DNA from 3 places in the Streptomyces sp. NPDC001315 genome. Region 2 is predicted to be linked to each of the others. Evidence: riboswitches for the same ligand, from Rfam matches in the RefSeq annotation. Region 2 holds a riboswitch; each other region holds the start of a gene.

Region 1 (6,869 bases), on a different contig from region 2:
CTGTCCAGCGGCACCCGACGGTAGAAGGCGAGCAGCACCTCGGTGAGCGGACCGCGCAGGGCGGCCGTCGCCTTCTCGTGGCCGCGCCGCCAGCCGACTCCCTCATCGGTGAGCTCGACAATCCACTCGGCGTTCAGCTCGGGCGCGGTGTCCGTCGCGTGCAGATGGATACTCCGGACGCCGGGCCCGCGCAGATCGTCCGCCACCCGTTCCGGCGCCGTGCGCTGCACGAACTCGATGATCCCCAGCCACTCGTCGATCGCGTCGGCGGCCACGTCGGGCGCGACCTCGTAGGGCAGTCCGGCGGCGAGCGTCGCGTCCGCTCGGTGCACGGTGATCTCATGGGCCATCCGGCGGGCCCAGAAGCCGGCGTTGAGGACCCCGGCCCACGCCCACACCGTCGCGTCCGGCCCGGCCTCCCGGAGCGTGTCGACGATCATGTCGCCGGTCTCCGCGAGCCAGGTGTCCAGGGAAGCGGGGTCGCCCTCGGCGTCCGGTCCCTCGTGGCCCGGCACCTTCTCCTCCGGGATCTCCTCCTGCGCGCGCGTGCGCACCATCAGCTCCACCCAGCGCAGGGCGCCACCCATATGCCGTACGAGCTGCTCCAGCGTCCAGTCCGGGCAGGTCGGCACGGTCGCGGAGAGGTCCGCGCCGGAGGTCACCACCGCTCTCAACTGACCTACCTGGTGGGCGATCTGATCACAGTAGCGGTCATGTGCGAGAAGCGTCATACGTCACACCGTAGTGGCGCCCCGGTCAGTCGAGCATGACGATTTCCGCCGCGTCGAACTCCACTCCGACCGCGTCCCCGACCTCCGGCGCCTCCCGCAGCGCGCATGCCGCCTCCAGCCGCGGCGCGTCCCCCGGCTGGAGGTGCACGGCGACATGGGTGCCCTTGAAGGTGCGCGCGGTCACCGTGCAGCGCAGCCCCTCGTCCGCCGGCACCAGCCGTACGCCGGCCGGGCGGACGAGCAGCGTGCGCGTCCCCTGCGGTGCGCCCCCGCCCACCGGGAGCTTGCCCCAGGGCGTGTCCGCGGCCTCCCCGGAGACCGTCGCCTCCACCACGTTGTCGAAACCGAGGAACCGCGCCACGAACGCGTCCGCCGGCCGCTGCCACACCTCAAGAGGCGTGCCGGACTGGGCGATCCGCCCGTCCCGCATCACCACGACCCGGTCGGCGAGCGCGAAGGCCTCACCCTGGTCATGGGTGACCGCCAGCACGGTGGTGCCCAACCGGCCGAACAGCTCCCGCAGTTCGACCACCAGCCGCTCCCGCAGCGACCGGTCGAGCTGGCCCAGCGGCTCGTCCAGCATCAGCAGCCGCGGCCGGGGCGCCAGCGCCCGGGCGAGCGCCACCCGCTGCTGCTCACCGCCGGACAGGGCGGCGACGGCCCGGCGCGCGGCCCCCGGCAGCCCGACCAGGTCGAGCAACTCCCCCACCCGGCCGTCCCGTTCACCACGCGACGCACCGTGCATGCGCAGCCCGAACGCCACATTGCCGCCCACGTCCCGCTGCGGGAACAGCTGATGGTCCTGGAACATCAGCCCGACCCCCCGCTTGTGCGCGGGCACCCCCACCTGGTCGCGTCCGGCCAGCGACACCCGCCCACCGTGCAGGGGCTGGAGCCCGGCCACCACCCGCAGCAGCGTCGACTTGCCGCTCCCGCTGGGCCCGAGCACACACACGACCTCGTGCTCGGCGACGTCCAGATCGACGGCGTCGAGCACGGCCCGCCCACCGAACCGCACGGTCGCACTCGCAAGACTCAGCAACATCAGAACTCCCCCGTCCGATCCGCACCCCGAAGCCCCTCCAGTACCAACAGGGCCCCGGCGCACACCACCATCAGAATCGTCGAAAGGGCCATCGCCTGGCCGTAGTTGAGTTCACCGGCCCGCCCGAGCAGTTTCGCCACGGCGACCGGCAGCGTCGGGTTGTCGGGCCGCGCGAGGAACACGGTCGCCCCGAACTCCCCCAGCGACACCGCGAAGGCGAACCCGGCCGCGATCAGCAGCGCCCGCCGCACCAGCGGCAGATCGACCTCGCGCCACGCCCGCCACGGCGACGCCCCCAGCACGGCCGCCGCCTCCCGCAGCCGCTCGTCCACGGCCCGCAGCACGGGCAGTATGGTCCGTACGACGAAGGGCACGCCCACCAGCGCCTGCGCCAGCGGTACGAGGATCCAGGAGCTGCGCAGATCGAGCGGCGGCTCGTCGAGCGCGATCAGGAACCCGAAGCCGACCGTCACCGCGGAGACCCCGAGCGGCAGCATCAGCAGCGCGTCGAAGCCCCGCACGAGCCGCCCGGCGTCGCGCCGGGTGAGGGCCGCGGCGGCGAGACCTCCGATCAGCACGGCGATGACGGTGGCGGCGACGGCGTACGTCAGTGAGTTGCCGACGGCCTCGATCGGCGGCACCAGGAACGCGCCCCCGTCGGACGACGTCAGCGCCCGGTAGTAGCCGAAGCCGGGCGCGTCCAGCGACCGTTGCACCAGCACGGCGAGCGGCAGCAGGATCAGGACCACGACGGTGCCGAGGACACCGGCCAGCAGCGCCCACTGCCCGGCCCCGCGCGGCCGCCGCGCCGTCCCGGACGCGTCCACCAGCCGCAGGGCGGTCTCCCGTCGCCGTACGGTCCAGGCGTGCACGGCGAGGATCGCGCCCACCGCCACGAACTGGACGATCGTGAGCACGGCGGCCGTGGCCAGGTCGAAGATCTCGGAGGTCTGCCGGTAGATCTCCACTTCGAGGGTCGAGAAGGTCGGTCCGCCCAGGATCTGCACCACACCGAACGAGGTGAAGGTGAAGAGGAAGACCATGAGCGCGGCGGCGGCCACGGCGGGCCCGAGCGCCGGCAGGGTGACCGTGCGCCAGGCCGTGAACCGGGAGGCGCCGAGCATCCGCGCCGCCTCCTCCTGCCGCGGGTCCAGCTGCGCCCAGAGGCCGCCGACCGTCCGTACGACGACCGCGTAGTTGAAGAAGACGTGCGCGAGCAGGATCGCCCACACCGTCGTGTCCAGCCGTACGCCCCACAGTTCGTCGAGCAGTCCGCCGCGCCCGACCAGTGCCAGGAACGCCGTACCGACGACGACCGTCGGCAGCACGAACGGGACGGTCACCACCGCCCGCAGGATCTGCTTGCCCGGGAAGTCGAAACGGGCGAAGACGTACGCGCCCGGGAGCGCGACGAGCAGGGTGAGCGCGGTGGAGGCGAGCGCCTGCCAACTGGTGAACCACAGGACGTGCCGGATGTCGGACTGCGCGAGCACCTCCCCGATCCGCCCGAACTGCCAGACCCCGTCGACCTTCAGACCGCGGGCGACGATCGCCGCGACGGGGTAGGCGAAGAACACGCCGAAGAACGCGACGGGCAGGGCCATGAGCCCGAGCCGCGCCGCGTTCCCCTTCCGGCCCTTGCGGGGGGCTACTTCAGTACGAGCGAGGTCCACGACTTGACCCACTGGTCACGGTTGGCGGCGATCGTGTCGGGGGCCATCGTCTCCGGGTCCTTGGCCGCGGGCCCGTACGCCGTGAACTCGGCGGGCACCTTTGCTCCCTCGACCACGGGGTAGACGAACATGTTCAACGGCATGTCCTCCTGGAACTCCTTGGAGACCAGGAAGTCGATGAGCGCCTTGCCGCCCTCGGTGTTCTTGGCGTTGCTCAGCAGCCCCGCGAACTCGATCTGCCGGAAGCAGGTGCCGTCCGCGACACCGGTGGGCGCGGTCGTGGGCTTCGGGTCGGCGTAGATCACCTCGACGGGCGGCGAGGAGGCGTACGACACGACGAGCGGCCGGTCGCCCTTGGCCTTCTTGCCGCCGGCGGAACCGGAGAACTCCTCGTTGTAGGCCTGCTCCCAGCCGTCGACCACCTTCACGCCGTTGGCCTTGAGCTTCTTCCAGTAGCCCGGCCAGCCCCCATCGCCGTACTTCGCGGCCGTGCCCAGCAGGAAGCCGAGGCCGGGCGAGGAGGTGGAGGCGTTCTCGGTGACGAGGAGGTTCTTGTAAGCGGGCTTCGTCAGGTCGTCCAGGGAGGCCGGCGGGGTCAGCTTGTGCGCGCTGAACCAGGCCTTGTCGTAGTTGACGCAGATGTCGCCGTAGTCGATCGGCGTGACCCGGTGCTTGCCCTGGTCGAGCTGGTACTCGGTCCCGACCTGGTCCAGGCCCTTGGCCTCGTACGACTGGAACAGCCCGTTGTCGAGGGCCCGGGACAGCAGCGTGTTGTCCACGCCGAAGAAGACGTCGCCCTGCGGGTTGTCCTTGGTGAGGATGGCCTTGTTCACGGCCTGCCCCGCGTCCCCGTCCTCGAGGACCTTGACCTTGTACCCGGACTGCTTCTCGAAGTCCGCGAGCACGCTCTTGGAGACGGCCCACGAGTCGTGGCTGACGAGGGTGACGGTCTTGGAGTTCCCCGACCCCCCGTTCCCCGAGCCCGTGTCGGCGGACGACCCGCAGGCGGACAGCGTGACCAGGCCGAGCCCGATCGCCGCGGCCACGTACGTCTTTCTGTGCACTGATTCCTCCTGGAGGTGACCAGGAAGAGACGCGGCCCTGCCCGGGGCCGTCGGACGGATCCGCCGGTTCCCGGGCAGGGCGAACAGCTTGAGTGATGACCGAACTTCCTACCCAGAATGACCTGGGCGAGGTTCAGAGGGTCTGCGGCCCGGTTGCCGCACTCTCAGCGCTGTGGCGCTCCCCTGTCGGAATATGAAGATGTACCTACGCGGGTCAGACTACCGCTCGGTGGCGGCCAGCTGACCGCACGCCCCGTCGATCTCCTGCCCACGGGTGTCCCGGATGGTGACGGGCACCCCGTGCGCCGCGATGGCCTCGACGAACGCCTTCTCGTCCTCGGGCCGGGAGGCGGTCCACTTCGAGCCCGGCGTCGGGTTCAGCGGGATGAGGTTGACGTGCACGGGCTTGCCCTTGAGGAGCCGTCCGAGCCGGTCGCCGCGCCAGGCCTGGTCGTTGATGTCCCGGATCAGCGCATACTCGATGGACAGCCGGCGGCCGGACTTCTCGACGTACTCGAACCCGGCGTCGAGGACCTCGCGCACCTTCCACCGTGTGTTCACGGGGACGAGGGTGTCGCGCAGTTCGTCGTCGGGTGCGTGCAGCGAGATCGCCAGGCGGCACTTGAAGCCCTCGTCGGCGAACCGGTGGATGGCGGGCACGAGTCCGACCGTCGACACGGTGATGCCGCGCTGCGACAGGCCGAGCCCGTCCGGCGCGGGGTCGGTGAGCGCCCGGACGGCCCCCACGACCCGCTTGTAGTTGGCGAGAGGCTCGCCCATGCCCATGAAGACGATGTTGGACAGCCGCGCCGGACCGCCGGGCACCTCACCGTCCCTGAGGGCCCGCATCCCGTCCACGATCTGGTGCACGATCTCCGCGGTGGACAGGTTCCGGTCCAGCCCGGCCTGCCCGGTGGCGCAGAACGGGCAGTTCATACCGCAGCCGGCCTGCGAGCTGATGCACATGGTCACCCGGTCCGGGTACCGCATGAGCACCGACTCGACGAGCGTCCCGTCGAACAGCCGCCACAGCGTCTTGCGCGTGGTGCCCTCGTCGGTCGACAGATGCCGTACGACCGTCATCAGCTCGGGAAGCAGCGCCTCCTGCAGCCTGCCTCGTGAGCCGGCGGGAATGTCGGTCCACTCCGCCGGGTCGTGCGCGTACCGCGCGAAGTAGTGCTGCGAGAGCTGCTTGGCACGAAACGGCTTCTCACCGATCTCGGCCACGGCGTCCTTGCGCTCCGCGGGCGTGATGTCGGCGAGATGCCGCGGCGGCTTCTTGGCTCCGCGCGGGGCGACGAAAGTGAGTTCTCCGGGTGCAGGCATAACACGTCCAGTGTGGCAGATCATCTGCGGGGCCCCAGGCCAGAGCGGGGTGGGGGTGGTCACCCCTGGGCGGTCTCTGTCAGCTTCTGTCGACCTCGCACGGCCCAGGGACGGCCCAGGAATGATCTTGAAAGGGGCCCCTGACCGGCCACGAACGGGGGCAGGAAAGAGTCAGGGACAGACGCGGGGCATCAACACCCGCGACGCCCCCGCCTCCACCGACGATCAATAATCAACGATTGATCGGAATCTCGTAGACGATCTCGCAGTGAGCGACGGGCACCACGATGTCCGCCGTCTCGACGGGCCGCCCGTCGTCGCTGTAGTACGTCCGCCGGATGTGCGTGACCAGCGCGGCCTTCTGGATGCCGAGCAACGACGCCTCCTCGGCGGTCGCCGTCCGCGGTTCCGGCTGCTCCACCGCATGGCTCACGGTGACCCCGATGACAGCCATCCGGTTCACGACACCCACCCCGGCATGCGGCCCGCCCTCGGGCAGGACGACGAGAGTGCCGGCCGTGAGGTCGTACGGCTCCCAGCTCGTCGACAACTGCACCGGCCTGCCGTCGGCCAGGAACTCGTAAGCCGTCCGGACACACAGCTCGCCCTCGTCGATCCCGAGCCGCGCGGCGATGTCGGCAGGCGCCGGCACCTTGGCATCGGTCCGACTCTCCCAGTCCCCCGCCCTGCCGACGTCCTTCATGTCGGCCCGAAACGGCGACCCGTCGCGTCGCTCCCGCGCCGCCGACCGAACCACCCGCACCCGCTGCCGGGGCTCGGCGACGTACGTACCCGATCCGGCGCGCCCCTCCAGCAGCCCTTGAGAGATCAGCAACTCCTGCGCCCGGCGCACCACGTTCTCGCCCACGCCGCACTCCTGGCCGATCTGGGTGCGAGAGGGCAGCCGGTCACCCGGCTCCCATACGTGCTCCGCGATCCGCCGCCGGAGTTCGTCGGCGATGCGGAGATAGGGCGGCTTCTCAGGCATATGGAAAATCTAGTCCACTAGCCCTAATCTAGTTAACTAGCT
Region 2 (6,869 bases):
CGACGGCTCGGCGGGCGGGGTGGCGGTGCAGTCGAGCGCGGCACGCAGACCACGGGCGACGGCGACCGGGTCGTGGCCGTGGGCGTGCAGATGGATCCACCAGACTTCCGGCTTGTGGGCAAGCAGGTGCTTGTGGATGGCGGTCTGCTGGATCCCGTGCTCCTGCAGGGCGTCGATGAAGCGCTGCAGTTCGTGCTCGGTGACCACGGCGTCGCCCATCAGCAGCGTGCTGCCGTCGGCGTACCGGACGAAGGACATGTGCGTGCCCAAGGCGAGCGCTGGGCGGATCCGGATGCCTCGGGAGAACACCATGAGGTCCCGGCGCAGCAGGCCCGTGTGGTACATGAACCGCCTTATGTCGCCGGGTCCACCGAGGGCGTTGCCCACGTCCGCCCAGTCCGCCAGCTTGGTCATCACCGGCTTGACCAGCGCACGGTTCCTCGGTCCGGCGGACAGGGCGTGGGCGGCGGCCGGGGCCCCGGTGAGCAAGGGAGCCAGAGCGGCCGCGGCCAGCACACGGCGCCGGGACGCTGCGAGATTGGAGTGGGTGTCCTGCTGTAGGTCGTCAGCCATGTCGTATGCCTCCTGGCGCGATGGAAGCACGCGAGGACGCTCGGACCGGTGATCTGCACCGCCACGTGCGGCCAGGTGGGCTACAGGGGCCTCCTACCGCATGTACAGCTCCTCCACCTGAGCCGCGAAGTCCCCCATGATCGCCTCCCGCCGTAGCTTCGGGGGAGACCGTAGGGACGCTGCTTCGCTGGTGGGCCGGTAACCCGGCGGAGGAGGATCTGTCTGAGCAGATCTACGTAGAGTCCGCCTGGGAGTGGGTCGAGAGGCTTCCCCGGAACCACGAAGGACGGCGGGCCGCGATCCACTGGAGGGACCGGTACCTGAAGCTGGTCACAGATATGGACAAGGCCCGGGAGTTCACACCGAGAGCCCCTCGCGTGGCCATCGCCGCCCCGCCTGAACAGCACCGGGTCAGGGACGAACTGAAGCGGCTGGTCAGCGCGACCGGTCTTGACGACGAACTGTGGCGCGTCTTCGGCAAGCTGACCTTCCGGGTCGAGAGTTACCTGGAGGGCAAAGCACTTCCATCAGCCGAGATGTGCTGGACGATCGTGGAGCACTGCCTAACGCTTCAGTTGTAGTTCGGTGATCAGGTTCGCCGGGTAGTTCCCGGTCATGGACGACTGGTCCGGTGATGTTGCACAAGTCGCTGAGTGGGATGACCTACAGGGAGAAGACGCGCCGCGCGTTCCCGATCAGGAACAACTCCCGGGCTTCGTCGTCGAGTTCGAGTGCGTCCAGGTGCTCAAGGGCCTGAGCTGGGGTGATCATGGGGTAGTTGGTGCCGAAGAGGACCTTGTGGCGGCCGCGGCCGCGTAGGTAGGCGACGAGTTCGGTGGGGTAGCGGCGGGCGGTGTAGGCGCTGGTGTCGATGTAGACGTTGGTGTGCTTGTCGGCGACCGCGATCATCTCCATGGTCCACGGGTAGCCGATGTGCCCGCAGACGATGGTCAGTTCGGGGAAGTCGAGGGCCACCTGGTCGATGTAGAGGATGGGTCGGCCGGTCTCCGACGGGCGCAGCGGGCCGGTGTGCCCCACCTGGGTGCAGAACGGGATGCCGAGTTCCACGCAGGCCGTGTAGAGCGGGTAGTACAGCCGGTCGGTGGGCGGCAGCTCCCACAGCCACGGCACCATCCGCAGCGCCACGAACCCCAGTTCCTCCACGGCCCGCCGCAGTTCGCGCACGGCTTCCACAGGGCGGCGCAGATCGGCGCCCGCCACTCCGCGCAGCCGGCCGTCCGACCGGGCCACGAAGTCGGCGACCTCATCGTTGCTGATCAGCGGCCCCTGCGGGCCGTACCAGGCGGCGGACAGGCCGATCTCCACGTCGGCGGCCTTGAGGGCGGCGACCGTCGTCTCCACCGGGAGGGGTTCGTCGAGCAGACCGCGGCCGGTCCACCGGCGTAGGGAGTCGAACATCTCGTGGTTGGAGTGGCGCACCGTCGGGTGCTGCAGCCAGGCGTCGATGACGGGCACGCGTGCCACCTCTTCCTTCCGGTTCCTTGCGGGAGCGCCAGGGCGAGGCCCGGAACGTCTGTCTAAGCGCTTGCTTACGCGACCCTAGGGGGTCATCCGTGCCCCGGCAAGCCCTGTGTCCCGCAACTACTGCGACGTGCAGTCCGGCAAGGGCGTCACCGTGAACTCCTCCGGACAGTTCACCGCGACCCTCGGCGCCAACACCGCGGTCGCCCTGCACGTGGGTGCCAAGACCTGCGGGAGCGGCACGACCGAACCGGACCCCGCCACCGGTGCCTCCTTCAACGTCAACGCCACCACCGTGTGGGGCGAGAACATCTATGTCACCGGGAACAAGGACCAGTTGGGCAACTGGAACACCGGGAACGCCCTGAAACTGGACCCCGCCGCGTACCCGGTCTGGAAGCTCGACGTGTCCCTGCCCGCCGGCACCTCCTTCGAGTACAAGTACATCCTCAAGGACGCCGACGGCAACGTCACCTGGGAGAGCGGCGCCAACCGCACCGCGACCGTCCCCTCCTCAGGCCTTGTCACCCTGAACGACACCTGGCGCAGCTGAGCTGCCCGCCAGTCCCTCGTACGACCCGCAGCCCGGCGTCCCCCGCCTCCCCGGGGACGCCGGGCCCCGGTACGACCGGCTGCCGCGCGCGCGTTACCCTCGTACGCGGAACTGCCCGACACGGGGTGCCCCCACCGAGGGGCTGAGATCACACCCGTTGAACCTGAACCAGTTAGCACTGGCGGAGGGATGTCGTTCGATGACGCTGCCCCATGCTTCTTCCGGCCCTGTGGCCGCCTTCGACGGGCGGATGCCGAGTGCGCCGGGGGACTGGCGGATCGAGGCGCGGGGGATCGCGCCGGTCCCGGAGAGCCATCGGTATGGCGGTCCGGGACGCCTGTTCACCGTGTGGTTCGCGCCGAACCTGACCATGACCGGAGTCTTCACCGGCACCGTCGGCGTCGCGCTCGGCCTTGACTTCGCGACCGCGCTGGCCGCCGTCGTCCTCGGCACGGTGATCGGGGCGATACCCACCGCGTACCTCGGCACCTGGGGAAGCAGGACCGGAGCCGGCCAACTGCCACTCGCCCGCCTCGCGTTCGGCCGGGCTGTGGTACTGCCGGGCGTGCTCCAGTGGCTGTCGTCCATCGCGTGGGACGCGCTCATCGGCCTGTTCGGCGGGGACGCGCTCGCCCGGCTGTGCGGCTGGCCGTTCTGGCTCGGCGTTCTGGTCATGATGGCTGCCCAGGGCGCACTCGGCGTCCTCGGCTACGAGGCGATCCACCGCCTTCAGAAGACGATGACCGCGGTGCTGGCCCTGGCCTTCGCCGCGCTGGCCTGGCGCCTGGCCGACACCGGAGCGGGCGGCCTCGCGCACGGCAGCGTCCACGGCGCCGACCGGGCCGGCGTATTTGTCCTGACCGGCACGATCGCGTTGAGCCTCGCGCTGTCCTGGGCGCCGTACGCCAGTGACTTCAGCCGCTACCTGCCGCGCGAGACGTCGCCGGTGCGGATGTTCTGGTGCACGCTGCTCGGGGTCGTCGTCTCGTTCACGGCCGTGCAGACGCTCGGGCTGTGGGGCGCCGCCGTCTTCACCGACCAGACCGCACACGGCGTCGACACCCTGCTCGGCGGCGGGGCGCCCGGCGCCCTCGGCCTGTTGGCCGTCGCGCTCGCCGCGCTGTGCAGCAACGCCATGAACGACTACAGCGGCTCGCTCGCGCTGCAGACCGTCGGTGTCCGCATCCCCCGCCCCCTCGCCGCCGCGCTGGCCGCCCTCGCCGGGTTTCCGCTGGTGCTGTGGATGCACGCCGCGGACACCGCGACCCGCTTCCAGAACGTGCTGCTGTTCGTCGGCTACTGGATCCCCGGCTTCGTCGCGATCGTCGTCGTGGACTGGCTCGCGCGCCGCCGTGAGCGCTCCGGCCGCCCCGTCGACCTGGCCGCGGAGCCGCCACGGCCCGCCTGGCCGGCCGTGTCCGCGTTCGCGCTGTCGTTCGCCGCCGCCGTCCCGTTCATGGACACCGGTCTGTACGTCGGCCCTCTCGCCGCCGCACTGCACGGCGCCGACCTCGCCTACTACGTCGCCTTCCTGGCCGCGGCGCTCGTCTACGGCCCGGTGCGGCTGCGCCGCCGACCGGTCCGCGGCTGAGCCCGTACATTCCGCCCCTCTTCCGTCTTGGAGCCGTCCCGTGCCGCACACCCTCGAACCGCTCACCCCCGCCTACACCGGGTACGCCCTGGACCGCGTACGGGAGTCCGCCCCGCTCGTGCAGTGCCTGACCAACTCGGTCGTCACGAACTTCACCGCCAACGTGCTTCTCGCCCTGGGCGCCGCGCCCGCCATGGTCGACATCCCCGAGGAGGCCGGGGCGTTCGCCCCGGTGGCCTCCGGTGTCCTCGTCAACCTGGGCACCCCGCACGCCGAACAGCGCACGGCCATGGTGGAGGCGGCCGAGGCAGCGGGTGCGTCCGGTACCCCGTGGGTCCTCGACCCGGTCGCCGTCGGGGCGCTGCCCGTACGGACCGCGCTGGCCCGGCGCCTGCTCGCCCTGCGTCCCGCCGTCGTCCGGGGCAACGCCTCCGAGATCCTGGCCCTGGCCGGGGACGGCGCGGGCGGACGCGGAGTCGACGCGGCGCACGGTGTGGAGGCCGCCGCCGGAGCTGCCGACGTGCTGGCCCGGGCCACCGGCGGCGTCGTCGCCGTGTCGGGCCCCGTCGACCTGGTCACCGACGGCACCCGGCGCGTACGGGTCACCGGCGGCGACGCGCTGCTGACCCGGGTGACCGGCGGCGGCTGCGCCCTCGGCGCCGTCCTCGCCGCGTTCGCCGCCGTGGACGGGGACCGCCTGGCCACGACCACGGCGGGCGTCGCCGCCTACAACGCGGCCGCTGAGCGGGCCGCCGCGCACGCGGCAGGACCCGGCGGCTTCGCCGTCGCCTTCCTCGACGCGCTGGCCGCCCTCACCCCGGGCGAACTGGCGGCCCGCAAGGACCTCTCGTGAGTATCGGCAACTCCTCGGCGGGGCCTGTCGACCTGTCCGTATACCTGGTCACCGACGCCGCCCAGTGCGTGGCGGCCGGGCGCAGCGTCGCCGAGACCGTGAGCGCGGCGGTCGCGGGCGGCGTCACCGCCGTGCAGATCCGGGAGAAGCACGCCGACGGCAGCGCGTTCCTGCGTACCGTCCTGGAGGTCGCAGCCCTCCTGCCCGCGTCCGTCGCCCTGATCGTCAACGACCGCGTCGACGTGTTCCTCGCCGCACGGGCGGCCGGTGCCTGCGTCACCGGCGTCCACATCGGGCAGTCGGATCTGCCGCCCGCCGCCGTACGTGGCCTCGTCGGGGACTCGGCGGTCATCGGGCTGAGCGCCGCCACCCCGGCCCAGCTGCACGCCGCCGCGCGGGACGCGGACGCCCGCGTCGACCACGTCGGCATCGGTGCCCTGCACGCCACCCGCACCAAGGCCGACGCCCCGCTGTCCCTGGGCCTGGACGGCTTTGCCCGCCTGGCCGCGCTCAGCCCCCTGCCCGCCGTGGCGATCGGCGGGGTCACCCCCGCCGACCTGCCGCACCTGAGGGCGGCGGGCGCGGCCGGGGCCGCCGTCGTCTCCGGTATCTGCGCCGCCCCCGACCCGCGCGCGGCAGCCGCGGCCCACGCCCGCGCCTGGGCCGCCGTCACGCCCTACGAGGAGAGCCGTTCATGACCAGCCACGTACCGCCGCCGCGCGTGCTGACCATCGCCGGATCCGACTCCGGCGGCGGCGCCGGCATCCAGGCCGACCTCAAGACGATGCTCGCGCTCGGCGCGCACGGCATGAGCGTGGTCACCGCCGTCACCGCGCAGAACTCCCTTGGTGTGCAAGGCGCTTGGGAGCTTCCGGCCGAGGCGGTGCGGGCCCAGTACCGCAGTGTGGTCGACGACATCGGCGTACAGGCGGTCAAGACGGGGATGCTCGCCTCGCCCGCACTCGTCGAGACCGTCGCCGCCCTGCTCGCCGACGCACCCGCCCCCCTCGTGGTCGACCCGGTGAGCGTCTCCAAACACGGTGACGTGCTGCTGGCCGCCGAGGCCGTGGACACCGTCCGCACCGCACTGCTGCCACTCGCCACCGTCATCACCCCGAACCTCGACGAGGTCGCCCAGCTCACCGGCGTCCCCGTGAGCGACGAGAAGGGCCAACGGGCCGCGGCCGAGCGGCTGTTGGCGTACGGTCCGCGCTGGGTGCTGGTCAAGGGCGGCCACCTGCCCGGCGAGGCCGTGGACCTGCTGACCGACGGAACCGAGGAGCACTGGCTGCGCGCCCCGCGCCTGGACAACCGGCACACCCACGGCACCGGTTGCACCCTCGCCTCCGCGATCGCCGTCGGCCTCGCCCAGGGCCAGCCAGTGCCCGAGGCGGTCCGCCGCGCCAAGGAGTACGTCACCGGCGCGATCGCCGCCGGGTTCGCGCTGGGCGCGGGGATCGGGCCGGTGCGTCATGGGTTGTGTGTGCCGGTGGTGTGACGCCTGCCCGGGGTGGTGTGTGCCGGTGGTGTGACGGACGCCCGCCGGAGCGGCGCGGCAGGCGTCCGTCACACCCGCGCTGTCAGACGCCGACCGGCTCCACAGCGCCGCGCGGAGGGGCGGGCAGCCGGAACTCCGCGCCGGCCAGCTCCTCGTACAGCCGCACCGTGCTCATCTCGCCCGCGACGTCGCCGTGCCGGGCCTTGGCGCGGCGGTAGATCTACTCGACCAGGGCCGACAGTTCCGTGGAGATGCCCAGGTCGCGGCCGAGGTCGACGGCGGGCCCGAGGTCCTTGCAGGCCAGCGCCATCCCGAACGA
Region 3 (6,869 bases), on a different contig from region 2:
GACAGAGGTCTGTTCTTCCTCGGCGAAGCGGCCGAGCGGCTGAGCAGCAGCGGGGCGGCGCAGAAACGTCGCAGCACGGTCGTCGACGCGCTCGCGCAGTGGCGCGATTCCATCGGTGTGCCCGTGTACTACGCCGTGTACCGCGAGGGCGAGATCGAGGTCATGTGTGTCTCCGACACCCCGGCCAATCCGGCTGTCGAGGAGTGGGCCGACTTCCGTGAGACCGGGCACGCGCATGCCATCGGGCAGTGTCTGCTGTCCCAGTTGGACGACGATGCCCGTCGCGACCATCTGGACCGCTATCCCGCGCAGTCCCTCACCCCGTACACGGTGCGTGACAATCACACTCTGTTGCGGCGGCTGGAACGGATGCGGCGGATGGGACCGGTGACCGAGCGTCAGGAGTACGCGCTGGGAACGGTGTGCGCGGCCATTCCGATCACGCTGGGCGCGGCGGCCGCGACGATGGCCATTTCGCTGCCTTGTCATCAGGCGGACCGGCTGCTCCCAGCCGCGCAGCAGTTGCAGGCCGAGATCGGACGTCTGCTGGGGTCACTCGCGCTCTCTATCAGCATCTGAAAAATCACTCCTTGTGATCTGCCGTGTACGTTCAGCAAGATGCCACCAAATGTCAGGGGTTCATTCCCGGCCAGTCGACGGCATATGACGGGGTAGGCGATGCGCGAGTCCGTACAGGCAGAGGTCATGATGAGCTTTCTCGTGTCCGAGGAGCTCTCCTTCCGCATCCCCGTGGAGCTGCGCTACGAGTCCTGTGATCCGTACGCCGTGCGGTTGACCTTTCACCTTCCCGGCGACGCCCCGGTGACCTGGGCCTTCGGGCGGGAGCTCCTGATCGACGGGGTGGGCCGGCCGTGCGGTGAGGGGGATGTACGGGTCTCGCCCGTCGAACCGGATTCATTGGGCGAGGTCCTGATCCGGCTTCAGGTCGGGGTCGACCAGGCGCTGTTCCGCTCGTCGACGGCACCCCTCGTGGCCTTTCTCGACCGCACCGACAAGCTGGTGCCGCTGGGCCAGGAGGGCTCCCTCGCCGACTTCGATGCCCACCTCGACGAGGCCCTGGACCGCATCCTGGCGGAGGAGCAGAGCGCGGGCTGAAGCGTTACGGCACTGGGGACCTCGGACGCTTCAGCGAGGGCGTGGGGGCGTGCAGGAACGCTTTTGTAGGGTCGGGCCCAGGTGTTTCCGCGCCCAGGGTGGGGGCGTTCGGGTGACGGGGGCCGAGGCGTTCGGGTGATGCTGGGCGTACGTCTGTTGCCGCGCATACGTCACCGCTTGCGCCGTCGGCCCCTTCCGCCGCGTGCCGGAGCCGGCTGGACGTCCGTCGGTGCCGTCGCGACGGCGCCTTCCGGGCCCGGCCGGTCGGCCGCGACCACCAGCGCCGCGAGCGCGGTGGTGACCGGCACCGACGCGACCAGGCCGATCGAGCCCACGAGCGTGCGCACGATCTCCTCCGCGACCAGCTCGCTGTTGGCGACCGTCCCCACGCTGCTCTGCGCGATCGAGAACAGGAGCAGCAGCGGCAGCGCCGCACCCGCGTAGGCGAGGACGAGCGTGTTGACGACGGACGCGATGTGGTCGCGGCCGATGCGGATGCCCGCGCGGTACAGCCCACGCCAGCCCATCGACGGATTGGCTTCGTGCAGCTCCCAGACCGCCGATGTCTGTGTCACCGTCACGTCGTCGAGGACGCCGAGCGAACCGATGATGATGCCGGCGAGCAGCAGACCGCTCATGTCGATCGATGGATACAGGCCGTGGATCAGGCCGGTGTTGTCGTCGGTGTTGCCGGTGAGCGAGGCCCAGTCGATGAACAGCGAACCGAGGACGCCGATCAGAATCAGCGAGATCAGGGTACCGAGTACCGCCACGGACGTACGGGCCGACAGGCCATGGCACAGATACAGGGCGATCAGCATGATGGCGCTCGCCCCCACCACCGCCACGACCAGCGGGTTCGAGCCCTGCAGGATGGCGGGCAGGATGAAGAAGTTCAGGATCAGGAAGCTGATGGTCAGCGCGACCAGCGCCATGACGCCCCGCAACCGACCGACAACCACGACGGCGAGCGCGAAGATGCCCGCGAGCACCGTCATCGGGATCCGACGGTTGACGTCGGTGACCGAGTACTGCAGGTCCTTCGGTGCGGAGGGCTCGTAGGCGACCACGACCTTCTCGCCCTGGTGCAACTGCCGTGTCTGGTCCGGCTGGACGATCTCGGTAAACGTACGGCCCTTGTCCGAGCCGGTGTCGACCTGGATCGTCGCCTTCTTGCAGGTGCCGTTCGCCTCCTGTTGGGCGGATGAGCCCTCGGCGGTCGAGGTATCGCCGGTCGGAGTGCCCCCCGAGGCGTTCACCGACGCGCAGCTCACGCTCTCCACCTTGGTGACCGTGGCCTGCTGGGTCTGCCGGTCGAACCCGACCCCGGTGCGTTCGTGCGCCGGGGTACCACCGGGCCACAGCACCACGAGTCCCACCACCACCGCCGCCGCGAAGGGTACGAGGATCGCCGCGATGACCTTGCGCAGGTGCTTGGATACGGGGGCGGCTGGGCCGTGACTGTGTGAATGACCGTGCTCGCCACCGGATCCAGAACCGTGCCCGCCCCCTGAGCCCGGTCTGTGCTCGCCATGTGAGCCCGGACCGTGACCGCCGGGACCCGGTCCCTGCCGGTGCCCGTTCCCCAGCCCGTGCCCATGTCCGTGGTTGTGCCCGTCGCCAGAACCACCGCCGTGTCCAGGGCCGTTGGCGTGTCCGCTGCCGTGGCGGGCGCCCGGTCCGGGAGGAGGCTCGGGCGGTGGGTACGGGGGCTCGTGTGTCGTGGTCACCGACCGATCATCGCAAGAGCGGCAGAGGCCCACTGTTCACCGCGCCACAAATGACGCTAGCGTGGAGGCACCTTTGCACACGCGGGAGCTCGGAGCACCGGGCTGAGAGGGCGCTGACGTCCGTCTTCGCAATGTTTCACGTGGAACGAGTGCTGTTTCACATGAAACGTTGCCGACGGAAACCGCTGCGTCGACCGCCGAACCTGTTACCGGGTAATGCCGGCGTAGGGAGTAGGTCTCATGACCAACAAGGACGCACGCACGCCTGCCTCCGTTCAGGGCGAACAGCCCCACGAGGCCGGGAAGTCGCTGGGCTGGCACAAGGCGTATGTCGAGGGCTCACGCCCCGATCTGCGGGTGCCGGTCCGCCAGGTGCACCTCACCAACGGGCAGTCGGTCACGCTGTACGACACGTCGGGCCCGTACACCGATCCACTGCTCGGCACTGATGTCCGCAGGGGTCTGCCGCCGGTGCGGGAGAACTGGATCACCGCCCGCGGCGACACCGAGGAGTACGCGGGCCGTCCCGTGCGCCCCGAGGACGACGGAATCAAGCACACCTCGCCGCGCGGCGGTCTGCGTAACCTCGACGCTGTCTTCCCCGGGCGACCGCGACTGCCCCGCCGCAGTCGCGACGGCCGAGCCGTCACCCAGCTCGCCTACGCACGCCGCGGCGAGATCACGCCCGAGATGGAGTTCGTGGCCATCCGGGAGAACGTGGCGCCGGAAGTGGTCCGTGAGGAGATCGCTGCCGGTCGGGCCGTGCTGCCCGCGAACGTCAACCATCCGGAGATCGAGCCGATGATCATCGGCAAGCGGTTCCTGGTGAAGGTCAACGCCAACATCGGCAACTCCGCGGTGACCTCCTCCATCGAGGAGGAGGTCGAGAAGATGACCTGGGCGACCCGTTGGGGCGCCGACACGGTCATGGACCTGTCCACCGGCCGTAACATCCACACCACTCGCGAGTGGGTGCTGCGCAATTCCCCTGTCCCCATCGGCACGGTGCCGCTCTACCAGGCTCTGGAGAAGGTCGACGGCAAGGCCGAGGAGCTGACCTGGGAGATCTACAAGGACACGGTCGTCGAACAGGCTGAGCAGGGCGTGGACTACATGACCGTCCACGCGGGCGTCCGGCTGCCGTACGTGCCGCTGACGGCCAACCGCAAGACCGGCATCGTCTCGCGCGGCGGCTCGATCATGGCGGCCTGGTGCCTCGCGCACCACAAGGAGTCGTTCCTGTACGAGAACTTCGAGGAATTGTGCGAGATCCTCGCTGCCTACGACGTCACGTACTCGCTCGGCGACGGCCTCAGGCCGGGATCGATCGCGGATGCCAACGACGAGGCTCAGTTCGCGGAGTTGCGGACGCTCGGGGAACTCAACCGGATCGCGAAGCGTTTCCATGTTCAGACGATGATCGAGGGCCCGGGCCACGTCCCGATGCACAAGATCAAGGAGAACATCGACCTTCAGCAGGAGATCTGCGATGAAGCTCCGTTCTATACGCTCGGCCCGCTGACGACGGACGTCGCGCCGGCGTACGACCACATCACCTCCGGCATCGGTGCCGCGATGATCGCCTGGTGGGGCACGGCGATGCTCTGCTACGTCACGCCCAAGGAACACTTGGGCCTGCCCAACCGTGACGACGTCAAGACCGGCGTCATCACCTACAAGATCGCCGCCCACGCAGCCGACCTCGCCAAGGGGCACCCAGGTGCGCAGGAATGGGACGACGCGCTGTCCGACGCCCGCTTCGAGTTCCGCTGGGAGGACCAGTTCAACCTCGCCCTCGACCCTGACACGGCACGGGAGTTCCACGACGAGACCCTGCCGGCAGAACCCGCCAAGACGGCCCATTTCTGCTCGATGTGCGGGCCGAAGTTCTGCTCGATGAAGATCAGCCAAAGCATCGCAGAGCGGTTCGGTGGTGCTGCGACAGAGGGGGCGTCTCCCGAGGAGATCGCTGAGGGGATGCTCCAGAAGTCGAAGGAGTTCGCGGCGAGCGGTAACAGGGTGTACCTGCCCATGGCGGACTGACGCGGCCCGGCGGCCGATTGAGTTCGTTCCGCGGCTCCTGGTCCGGGCGTTGCCTACCCGGACCGGGAGCCCGAGCGCGGTCAGGCTGTGGCGTCCTGCGGGTACCAGCGGAGTTCCACGGTGTTGCCGTCCGGGTCCCGGACATAGACCGACGTGGCGGTGCCGCGTGCGCCGAAGCGCTGAACCGGGCCTTCGAGGACGGTGAAGGCTCCCGACTTGATGAATTCGTCCCAGTCCAGCGGTTCCACGGTGAGACAGATGTGGTCGACGTTGGACTCTCCCCGAGGGCGGCTGACCAGGTCGATGATGGTCTCAGGGGTGATCCGCACCGAGGGGAACGGGATCTTGCCGGCCCGCCACTCGGCCACACGCACCGGATCCAGCCCGAGGAGCCCGGTGTAGAAGCCCAGGGACCGCTCGACATCTCCGACGTTGAGGACCAGATGGTCGAAGGCCTTCACCTTCGGCAGGGCGGCGTCGATGACGGTGCGCAGATGCTCGCCGGCTTCCCGCGGCTCGTCGTCGAGCCCGGCCGGATAGGTGGTGATGTCCGAGGCGTTCATAGGGGGCCTTCCTTGGAAGGGTGGCGTGCAGGCGGACGCCTCTTACGATCCGCTGGGGGAAATCCGCCATCAAGACAGGATCGGAATACGATCGTTGAGCTTGATTAAACGCCGGGGGGATCATGCTGGAGCGGGTGGAGATCGAGATCTTCCTGACGCTCGCCGAGGAGCTGCACTTCGGCCGTGCCGCCGAGCGCTTGCACGTCACAACCGGGCGGGTCAGCCAGGTGATCAAGAAGCTCGAGCGGCGGATCGGCGGCATGCTGTTCGAGCGGACCAGTAGAACCGTTCGACTCACCGCGACAGGGCGGCAGCTGGCCGACGACCTGGTGCCGCTGGTCGCCGGGATGGCGGCCGCGGTCCGAAGAGCCGCCGATGCCAGCCGTGGTGTCACGGGAGAACTACGGGTCGCCTTCCTCGGTGAGCTGACGGCACCTGCACTCCTCAAAGCGGTCGCTCTGTTCAGCGAACGACACCCCGACTGCAGGGTCGCTGTAAGAGAGGTTCAGCTGTCCAACTCCCGTGCGAGCCTCCTCGACGGCTCGGTCGACGTTCTCATCGCCTCGTACCCGTTCGACGGAATGGCCCGTGGGCCAGTACTGCTGTCGGAGAAGCGGGTACTCGCCGTTGCCGCCGGGCATCCGCTCGCCGGCGAGGAGTCGGTGTCGCTAGAGGTGCTCGCGGAACACCCCGTGGTGCAGTACCCGGAGGTGACCTCAGCGGCGTTCAAGCGGGATCGCACACCGGACCACACCCCGTCGGGCAGGCTGGTCCCGAAGGGGCCGGCTGGAGAGTCGTTCTCCGAGATGCTCACGCTGGTTGCGATGGGCAGGGGCGTCCTTCCGGTCGGAGAACATGCCCGCCGTTACTACCCTCGGCCTGACGTTTCCTATGTGCCCATTCATGACGCACAGCAGATCGAACGGGGGCCGGTTTGGCTGGAGGGGAACACGACAGAGCGCGTCCGCGAGTTCGTACGGGCCGCGACGGACGTCGCCGAGAAGCTGAAGCCGCCGTCGGCATGAGCGTGCACCACTCGGCAGGCGACGGTGGCGATCGGCCGAGCAATGACGTGCCTCGGTGTACCTGCCGATCGCGGACTGACGGCGGTGGCGGTCCCGGGTGCTGTGACTCCCGGGGCCGTCCGGCTCGCGTGGTCTGGCTTGAGCACCGTCGCCGCGGGCCGGCGCGGAGGCTCGGACCGCCCGCGGTGGGGTGCGGGACAGGCGGAACCGGATGTTCTGTCAGCCACCCCTGCTTGGGTCCGTCGTTGGTGTGGAGGCCGGTTGCCCGGCCTGCGCCTTCCCTGCGGGGGCGCAAGCCGAGGGACTAATCCGGCTGGTGCTCCGGTCCGCCGAAGTCCGGGCTGGTGAAGTCCGGGCTCGAGTAGCTCGGGCGCGGGCCTGCGCCCGGACCG

What was found. Region 2 has a riboswitch for thiamine pyrophosphate ahead of ACFY16_RS42260 (purine-cytosine permease family protein). Riboswitches for the same ligand answer to the same signal wherever they lie in the genome.
Region 1: it holds a riboswitch for thiamine pyrophosphate, as region 2 does, so the genes downstream of both, ACFY16_RS28335 (thiamine ABC transporter substrate binding subunit) here and ACFY16_RS42260 (purine-cytosine permease family protein) in region 2, are expected to answer to the same signal.
Region 3: it holds a riboswitch for thiamine pyrophosphate, as region 2 does, so the genes downstream of both, thiC (phosphomethylpyrimidine synthase ThiC) here and ACFY16_RS42260 (purine-cytosine permease family protein) in region 2, are expected to answer to the same signal.

The regions. Positions count from the first base shown of each region.
Region 1 covers NZ_JBIAWZ010000012.1:111,796-118,664, forward strand. The annotation lists gene ACFY16_RS28320 (maleylpyruvate isomerase family mycothiol-dependent enzyme) at 1-731, opposite strand, end outside; gene ACFY16_RS28325 (ABC transporter ATP-binding protein) at 757-1,776, opposite strand; gene ACFY16_RS28330 (ABC transporter permease) at 1,776-3,449, opposite strand; gene ACFY16_RS28335 (thiamine ABC transporter substrate binding subunit) at 3,425-4,513, opposite strand; TPP riboswitch at 4,601-4,708, opposite strand; gene rlmN (23S rRNA (adenine(2503)-C(2))-methyltransferase RlmN) at 4,733-5,839, opposite strand; gene ACFY16_RS28345 (GntR family transcriptional regulator) at 6,072-6,827, opposite strand.
Region 2 covers NZ_JBIAWZ010000040.1:10,963-17,831, reverse strand. The annotation lists gene ACFY16_RS42280 (DUF1259 domain-containing protein) at 1-573, opposite strand, end outside; gene ACFY16_RS42275 (hypothetical protein) at 951-1,154, shown strand; gene ACFY16_RS42270 (amidohydrolase family protein) at 1,237-2,049, opposite strand; partial or broken gene ACFY16_RS42265 (carbohydrate-binding module family 20 domain-containing protein) at 2,174-2,608, shown strand; TPP riboswitch at 2,720-2,815, shown strand; gene ACFY16_RS42260 (purine-cytosine permease family protein) at 2,808-4,199, shown strand; gene thiM (hydroxyethylthiazole kinase) at 4,240-5,052, shown strand; gene thiE (thiamine phosphate synthase) at 5,049-5,750, shown strand; gene thiD (bifunctional hydroxymethylpyrimidine kinase/phosphomethylpyrimidine kinase) at 5,747-6,550, shown strand.
Region 3 covers NZ_JBIAWZ010000003.1:158,049-164,917, reverse strand. The annotation lists gene ACFY16_RS11200 (IclR family transcriptional regulator) at 1-579, shown strand, start outside; gene ACFY16_RS11195 (SsgA family sporulation/cell division regulator) at 679-1,116, shown strand; gene ACFY16_RS11190 (YibE/F family protein) at 1,287-2,846, opposite strand; TPP riboswitch at 2,918-3,094, shown strand; gene thiC (phosphomethylpyrimidine synthase ThiC) at 3,087-4,889, shown strand; gene ACFY16_RS11180 (VOC family protein) at 4,970-5,452, opposite strand; gene ACFY16_RS11175 (LysR family transcriptional regulator) at 5,587-6,477, shown strand; gene ACFY16_RS11170 (hypothetical protein) at 6,782-6,869, opposite strand, start outside.